One region of the Brevibacillus gelatini genome, then DNA from elsewhere that is predicted to be linked to it. Evidence: predicted binding sites of a transcription regulator. Region 1 holds the regulator's gene; the other holds the start of a gene.
The links. The regulator LexA, encoded in region 1, represses DNA repair genes until DNA is damaged. The targets are predictions, from matches to a motif close to CGAACATATGTTCG.

Region 1 (4,210 bases):
TCGCGACCCATCCGGTAAAACGCATCCTTGCTCTCTCCGGAATAATAGAGACTGGCAATGGGCGCCCGCCAATCCACGACGACGGAATCGAACGTATCGCTGCGTACAATCCCTCTTTTTCCGATGTACACCTGATCCAGCTCGTACACCTCGTCCTTGAGAAAATCGACCCTGCCAAAGTACGGCTTGGCCCGTCCGTGATCTTGCAGGTAGCGCAAATCTTTTGCCTTGCTTGCGTTTACGACCTGTTTCACGTAATCATCGGTCGCATCCCGAATCTCTTCGCGCAGTCGCACGATCTCCTCATCGATCAATGCAATCGTCTCGTTCAGCTTGTTCTGTTCTGCCTCGTAATCGCGGTGCTGGGTACTCACACCCATCCCCCCTCTCGTCATTTATCCTGTTGTTATTGCATTTGTCTGGCGAGCCAGATTCCCGCCGCGCAAGAGAAAAGACCTATCCCAATACTGAGCAGGGCGTAAGCGAGACCGCGCAGCCATTGCCCCTCTCCCCAGAAGGAAACCACTTCCAGCGAGAACGTGGAAAACGTCGTGAATCCACCCAGCATTCCCGTGGTAAACAACAGATACAGTTCAGGCGAGAATCCTCCCCGCTCCTTGCCTATCACAAACAAAACGCCGATTGCAAACGAACCGATGACATTCGCCAGCCATGTGCCGACAGGCCAGCCTGGCAGATTTGCCACCTGCGCCAGCCCATAACGAAGCAACGAACCGACTGCTCCTCCAACTGCTACAGCCACCCAAGCCAACAGTTTCCCCTCCTCGCTCGCCAAACAGGCAGACTGCCATAAGGAACAAAAAGACACCCGAGCGTCAAGCAAGGATGTCTGCCGTATCAGCACAAACAAGTTTAGTGTTTTGGACGATGATCCTCAAGATCTTCCACATAGCGGATGGAATCCAGATTCGCTCGAAGCGACATTTTAACCGCATCGATGTACTTTTGGCGCAGCGCTTTTTGCTCTTGCTTTTCCTCGTCGGTCAAGCCCACTTCGCGCGATTTTTTGGCCAGTTCATTGATTCTTTTAATTTCCGCGTCAGATACCACTTTCCGGTTCCTCCCACTCAGTAGTAATGCCGCTTTATTATATCATATCAGTCGGAACTGGCAAGATAGCTGCCGACAGACAAGTGCCGAATCAGTCCGCTTCCGGGATGAACAAGGTCTGCCCCGGATAGATCAGATTGCTGTCGAGGTCGTTCGCGATTTTGATGTCCTGAACCAGATCACGCACATCCACCTGTTCCGACGGTTGATGACGCACAGCGATCGTCCAGAGACTGTCGCCGGAACGAACGGTCACTTCTTTTCCTTTTGGCGCTGGCGGCTCTGCTTGGGACGCAGAGGCAAACACCAGTTCGGTCAACAGGTAAAAAAAGAGAGAGGACGCAATCAAAAACAAAATAGCTTGTCCCCTCGTGATGCCAAGACGGACGCGGCGAGGCTGCTTTTTCTCAAAACGGTTATGGCTAGACATGACTTTCATCGTAATAACCCCCTGCAAACATACGTTCTATGTTTTCGTAACCCCATCTTAAATGAGAACATATGTTCATGTCAAGAAAAAAACAGACACTCCTGCAAAAATGTGTGCGGCTGCTCTACGCATCCGTTTCAGTTCGGGAGAAAGCCGGCGGCGCCGCTGCCTATTGCCCGGCTCTGCTGCTTTGACCTGCATGCATTAGCCCTCATCCCCTGTCAACCCATCCCCTATCGACTTAAAGGCTGATTCCGGGAAGGGCGCAAATCGAATCCATTTACCCGGTCAAAAAATCCTGTTCGCCTCCGGATCGAACTTATGTTTGTCGAACGCAAGATCCCATGGTATAATATTGGAAAACTTGTTCGAGAAATCAGGGGTGTCTCTCTATGTCAAAACTATCCAGCAGGCAACAAGCCATTATTGAATTCATTCGCAAGGAAGTTCGGGAAAAAGGCTACCCGCCATCCGTCCGCGAGATCGGCGAAGCTGTCGGACTTGCCTCCAGCTCTACCGTGCACGGCCATCTGGCGCGCCTCGAAAAGAAAGGGCTGATCCGCCGCGACCCTACCAAACCCCGCGCCATTGAACTACTTTCTGAGGAAGACCGCTTCCAGGACAACTTCGAAGACGCTGTCGTCCGCGTCCCTGTCATCGGTAAAGTAACTGCGGGACAACCGATCACCGCGATTGAGGATGTGGAAGAGTATTTCCCGCTTCCAGAAAATATCGTGACTTCTGACAAGGTGTACATGCTGCGTATTTCCGGGAACAGCATGATCGAGGCCGGCATCCTGGACGGCGACTACGTGATCGTGCGCCAGCAGAACGTCGCCAACAACGGGGATATCGTCGTCGCCATGACCGATGAAGACGAAGCGACAGTAAAACGCTTTTTCAAGGAGAAAGACCACTTCCGTCTCCAGCCGGAAAATGCAACGATGGAGCCGATCATTTTGGACAACGTCACCATTCTCGGAAAAGTCATTGGCGTCTATCGCCTCATCCACTAATGGTTTCCGCATATGCGCATGAAAAAAGGACAGCCCCCGCTGTCCTTTTTCGTCTCTATTCTACCTGGCAAGAAAAAACCAGACGATCATACCCACCTGCAACACCACTTTTACTACCGCGCTGCCCAGAAAGCCGACCAGCGAGCCGAAGCCCGCTTTGAGCGCTTTTTCCATCGGTTGCTTTTGCACGAGCAGCTCCACCAGCACCACAAGCACAAACGGCAATATCAGCATCCCGAGAGGCGGGAACACGAAGATTCCGAGAAAAATCCCTACGGCCGCAGCCACCGAAGACCATTTGGAACCGCCGTATTTTTTCACGAAGAACATGTTGGTCAACAGATCCGCCCCGTACAGCAAAATACTGAGCACGACCATCCCCCACCAGAAAGACGCTGGCAACCCCGCTCCCGGATCGGCGATGAAAAAGTGATAGAGCAAAAAGCCTGCCCACAGTAAAATCGTATCGGGCAATACTGGCAAAAAGATGCCGGCGATACTCAGTGCAAAAAGCAACAACACCAATATCCAAAGTACAATATCCATCTGTGAAGCACTCCTCTCACATAGGTATACGAGAAACAGCCGATTCAAGTTGCACTCTTCTCTCAGGAAGCTGTGAAATCGTTTGGGAGGAGCACCAGCACAAAAGATAGCAAAACGGAGGTTTTTCATGAAGCGGAACTGGCGCGACCTCTCTTACCTGCAAAATGGGACAAGCAAGCAAAAAGCCGCGAAACAGGCGATCGAGCAATCCGCCATCATGCAGCGACTGAAAGAATTTGATCCTGTGCTTGCGGGCACGATCCCTCTTGACATCGACATCGCCGACAGCGACCTGGACATCATTTGCGAAAGCTACGATCTCGACCGATTTGCTGCCATCGTTCGCGCTTCATATGCGGCGTATGAAGGCTACAAGGAAGCTCGTCTGCTCGTGCAGGGCGTGCCTACCTGCCTGATTTCGTTTTTTGCCTGCGGCTTCTGGTTTGAGCTGTTTGCCCAACCTCGTCCGGTCACAATGCAAAATGCGTATCGGCATATGGTCGTCGAACACCGTTTGCTTTTGCTCGGCGGCCCTAACGTCCTCCATGACATACGGCAGCTCAAGCAAAACGGCTTGAAAACGGAACCAGCTTTCGCCTCTTATTTTCACATCCCGGGAGACGATCCATACCAGGCGCTGTTGGAATTGGAGAAGTGGACGGACGAACAGCTTCACGCTCTGGTAAGGAGATAAAGGCCACCTGTCGCATCGGACAGCACGGAGCGTCCTGCAAAAACTGACGAACTCATCCCCCAAAGACGCGATGCAAATCGCAGACGGATGATTTATAATGGAAACGACTGCGCGGGCAATTGGTTGCCCGCATAAGAGCAAACGCCAGCGAGGGGGTGTATGGTTGGTGAATGGAATCAGTTTGCCAGATACTGCAACGTCTCATGCAAAGCCCGGAAATAAGGCGATACTTTGCATGAGGTGGACAGTCGTTTAGACAATTCATCGCCTTCTCTTACGTATCTCATTTCTTATTTCCTGGCTTTGCCCCTTATTTTTCACTTCAAAAAAATAAGGAGCGAGCGGAAATGAAATATGTAAACGCAGCGAGCATGCTGCCAGAAACTTTGATCGCAGAAATCCAGAAGTACGTGCAGGGAGAACTTTTATACATTCCAAAGCCAAAAACGTCCC
Region 2 (4,210 bases), 1.0 Mb from region 1:
TCTCGCTTTTTTAATCAGGGTAGCGGTTTTGGCGAAGCCGAATTCATCGGTGGATTTGTCTTGATAGTAGTCGTAGTTTACGATGTTGGTGTGGATATCGGTTGTCTCAAGCAAGCGGAGCTTCAAGGTAGAACCGGTTTCGGCGCTCACGGGGGTAAGCGGGAAAGCAAGGGCGCTGACAATCAGGGACGTGCTGAGAAGAAAAGCAGCCAGCGTCTGTTTGTTTGACTTTTTCATTTCAGATTAACCTCCAATAAGTTCGCATAGAAGTACAAGCAAAAATATTTTATCACTAGAATGTGTAGATTGGTAGATAAATGCAGGTTAAGATTATTAAATTTTATCTATTGACAAAAAAGAAAGAATGGTATAAATATTCATCCGTTTGCTCGCGATAAATTTCTCGCCAATTACGAATCCTTGCGAGATTCACGTATGTCCCTCTTCAAACATGGCAAAACTAGGAAAAAAGGCTTGAGAAGGGGTTCATCAAACCATGCAAAAAAAATGGATGGTGTACGCATCGTGGAGTGCGGCACTTCTCACAGGGATCGTATTGGGTATCCTGCTGACAGGCAGTGGGAGCCAGGAAAACGGTCTGCTCCGACTGCTGCATACAGACTTCGGCAAGTCGGCAATGGTGGCAGGAAAGCCGTATGAGCTGGTGCTCACGCGCAGCTATTTGTGCGGCGTCCGGGATGAAGAACGGCAACCGATCGCTGCAGGGCATTTGCAGGAAGCGATGGGAGATTACAAAGGCTGGGAGATTGTGTCAGCCGATCCGAGCAAAATGATTTTACTGAAAAGGGAGCAGGACATTTCTCCTGCATGCAAGGAGAACGGACATTTTGGCTTGTCGGCGAACGGGATGCTGACATTGTTTCACGGGCTGCCTGCCGAGCAGGACGTCATCCAGACGTTTTACCGGATCAACACGGTGAAAATGGAAGCGAGCCTGCCAAAAGAGCAGTTGGAAAGCTTGAAGCGGGGCATCCGCATTCGCAATCTGGCAGAGTACAACAGCGTGCTGTCGACGTACGGAGAGTTTCAACTGGATGATGAATAAAAAAAGAGTGAGGCAAAAAGCCGGCGATCCTGCAAGGAGGATGGTCGGCTTTTTCTCTGCTGTCGTGCTTCCGTACCTTCGTTACAAGTCGATGGCGATAACCCGCCACCTGTCCCACGGCGTGGAGCGGCGCAGCACAAACGTCCACTCTTCATTCCTTTCGCGGTTGTCATGAGTGAAATAGGCGAGGTGGACATGGACTTCGGAAAGCAACGGTCCCCGTTCGTCAGAGGGAATGATGATCTCACTCTTGCGGACGGATGCCACGTTGGAAAGCCGGGCAGGCAGCGTGAAGCCGTCTGTCGTCATTTGTACAACATGGTTGTCCTGTTCGTGCAGGGCCGTGAGAAAATACCCTACCAGCTCCTCCGCGGTAGCTCCGATCATCGCCGTTGCCAGCGAGCCGGACGCTTTTTGGATCATCAGGCTGTGGCTGGGGTCGGGTTCCTTGCGTCTGTGAGTCGAGCTTCCGAAAAAGTGGATGCAAAAATGGCCGGGAAAATCATTGCCCGCAATCGCTCCCGCACCGTGCGGCATGCCGTGCATGGAAGCTGCAAAATAAACGCCGTTGACCTCGACGAGAATCGCCCTGCGCTTCCAGCTCCATTTGCCCTGGTAAATCTTTTTCATCGTCTGCGTATCAGTGCGCGTCAGCGGCTGCACATCGGCGTGTCTGCTGCCTGCACGGCGCTGGACGTGGAACCGCTCGCCTGTCTCCAGGTCAATGACGGTGGCGTACTCCATGCGGCCGAAAATGTTTTTGACCTGCTCCCACGGAATCGCTTTTGCGTAATGAACGCTCTCCACATGCGCGACAAATTCCTCGATTCGTTGCTGTACATCCGCCGGCAAAAGGTATTGCAGCGGCTTGTCGCTCGCAAACAATTTCCCGTCGTGATCGTACACAAACTGGTGCTGTTTAACGGTCAATGTGGCCCGAACCCAGTGAGGGTGCACGAACGCTGCCACCTTTTTTGCGGCAAACAGCCGTTTGACGAACGAAGGCTGGGTATAAAAGCTCAGCGTAGAGTGAAAAGCCGAGGCTGGCGAAACCGAGACAGAGACGGTGACGGTTTCTTTGCCCTTCGCCTGGGCGGACTGCTCCGGGCAGAAGGTGGCGAGAAGAAGAATGGCAAGCAGGAAAGCGGTCAGCAAGCGTCTCACCAGATCAGCACCTCCCTCTATATGGTTTGTCGGCAAAGTTGCGAAAAATGAGCTGTAAATGTTGGCATCATAAGGCCAGAGGCGTGACGCCATACTGTACTCATACGGCGAGCGAAGGAGGAATCTTCTCTTATGTCTACCATGCCCAGAGGTAGCTACAAGGACCAGTTCCACCAGCGTTTGTACGTTCAGCTGAACCAGGGACACAACAAGCTCAATTACCAGCAGATCAACCGGATCAGGGAGCAGATGCAGAGCGGCGTAGATGAATACGCGCACATGCAGCATGATGTGTCGGATTCGCTTGGAATGAACAAACACTAAATGCGACGCCGTATGATTGCCCGTTCCTTTTGGCAGGAGCGGGTCTTTTATATGGAAATACACGTTCGCTTTTTTTGCGCTTTGTGATACAGTAGAGAGTAGAGACTTGGCAAACGGAGAGTGGACCATGCGCATATTAGGAATCGACCCTGGCATTGCGATCGTTGGGTTTGGGGTTCTGGATAAACAGGGTAGCCAATTGCGTCCCGTCCAGTATGGAAGCATTCAGACAGAGGCAGGCTTGCCTGTTCCGCTTCGCTTGAAGCAGATTTTTGAAGCGATGCAAAGCCTGCTGGAAACGTATCGACCGGATGAAATGTCAGTAGAAAAACTGTTTTTCAATAAAAACGTGACCACGGCCTTCACGGTGGGGCAGGCGCGCGGCGTCATCCTGCTTGCGGCGGAGATGGCCGGAGTGCCCGTCTATGAATACACGCCCATGCAGGTCAAGCAGGCGGTGACAGGCTACGGTGGGGCGGAAAAGAAGCAGATTCAGGAAATGACCAGGCTGCTGCTCAGGCTCAAGGAAGTGCCAAAGCCTGACGACGTGGCGGATGCCTTGGGCATCGCGATTACGCACGCACAGTTTCGGACGTTCATCTCCATCTCGGAAGGAGTTCAAAAATGATTGATTTTGTGGAAGGGACACTTTGTTACCTCGATTCAGAATACATAGTGGTAGAAGCGGGAGGGATCGGGTATCGCCTGTTTTGTCCCAATCCGTACCAGTTTGTGCGCTACGAAGGCAAAAAAACGAAGCTGTACACGCACCATCACGTCCGCGAAGACGCGATTTTGCTCTACGGCTTCGCTACCCGTGACGAACGCGACCTGTTTCGCAAGCTGCTCGACGTGAGCGGCATCGGGCCAAAGGGCGGCCTGGCGATTCTCGCGGCGGCAACTCCCGAGCAATTGGTCATGGCGGTGCAACAGGAAAACGTGACCTATTTGACGAAGTTTCCTGGGATCGGCAAAAAGACTGCGCAACGCATCATACTCGATCTCAAGGACAAACTGGTCGGATACACGCCATCAGCGATTCTCACGGTCGCGGCAGGCGATCTGACAGCAGGCGAGCAGGCGGTTTCTGCGCTGAACGAGGCGCTGGAAGCGTTGACCGCACTCGGTTACTCGGACGGCGAGCTGCAAAAGATCAGAAACGCGCTGGCGGAGAAATCAAAAGAGGGCGAAAGTGTGGAAAAGCTCATCAAACAAGGGCTTGCCCTGCTTATGAGGGGGTAGGATTTTGGATCAGCGAATCATTACGACGCATATGAACTGGGAAGAAGATGCGGCGGAGCTGAGCCTCCGTCCTCGCTATTTGAATGAGTACATCGGACAGCAGCATGTGAAGGAAAACCTGAAAATTTTCATTGAAGCGGCGAAAATGCGCAAGGAATCCCTGGACCACGTCCTGCTGTACGGACCGCCGGGGCTGGGCAAGACGACGCTGTCGCAAATTATCGCCAACGAGCTTGGAGTCAACATTCGCACGACGTCCGGCCCTGCGATTGAGCGGCCTGGCGATCTGGCGGCGATTTTGACCAACCTGCAGGAAGGCGACGTGCTGTTTATCGACGAGATCCACAGGCTGAACCGAAGCGTCGAGGAAGTGCTTTATCCGGCGATGGAGGATTTTGCGCTCGATATTATCAT

Region 2: the regulator LexA is predicted to act here: its motif matches at 2,609-2,622, upstream of ruvC (crossover junction endodeoxyribonuclease RuvC).

Annotation. Positions count from the first base shown of each region.
Region 1 covers NZ_CP154342.1:2,565,053-2,569,262, forward strand. Annotated here, with positions in the region: gene AAFJ72_RS12240 (HelD family protein) at 1-374, opposite strand, end outside; gene crcB (fluoride efflux transporter CrcB) at 407-763, opposite strand; gene AAFJ72_RS12250 (DUF896 domain-containing protein) at 874-1,071, opposite strand; gene AAFJ72_RS12255 (LysM peptidoglycan-binding domain-containing protein) at 1,163-1,510, opposite strand; gene lexA (transcriptional repressor LexA) at 1,894-2,517, shown strand; gene AAFJ72_RS12265 (DUF456 domain-containing protein) at 2,578-3,063, opposite strand; gene AAFJ72_RS12270 (DUF4269 domain-containing protein) at 3,191-3,757, shown strand; gene AAFJ72_RS12275 (CD3324 family protein) at 4,105-4,210, shown strand, end outside.
Region 2 covers NZ_CP154342.1:1,516,239-1,520,448, forward strand. Annotated here, with positions in the region: gene AAFJ72_RS07500 (bifunctional 2',3'-cyclic-nucleotide 2'-phosphodiesterase/3'-nucleotidase) at 1-237, opposite strand, end outside; gene AAFJ72_RS07505 (BofC C-terminal domain-containing protein) at 497-1,066, shown strand; gene AAFJ72_RS07510 (hypothetical protein) at 1,148-2,230, opposite strand; gene AAFJ72_RS07515 (hypothetical protein) at 2,363-2,554, shown strand; gene ruvC (crossover junction endodeoxyribonuclease RuvC) at 2,682-3,182, shown strand; gene ruvA (Holliday junction branch migration protein RuvA) at 3,179-3,796, shown strand; gene ruvB (Holliday junction branch migration DNA helicase RuvB) at 3,801-4,210, shown strand, end outside.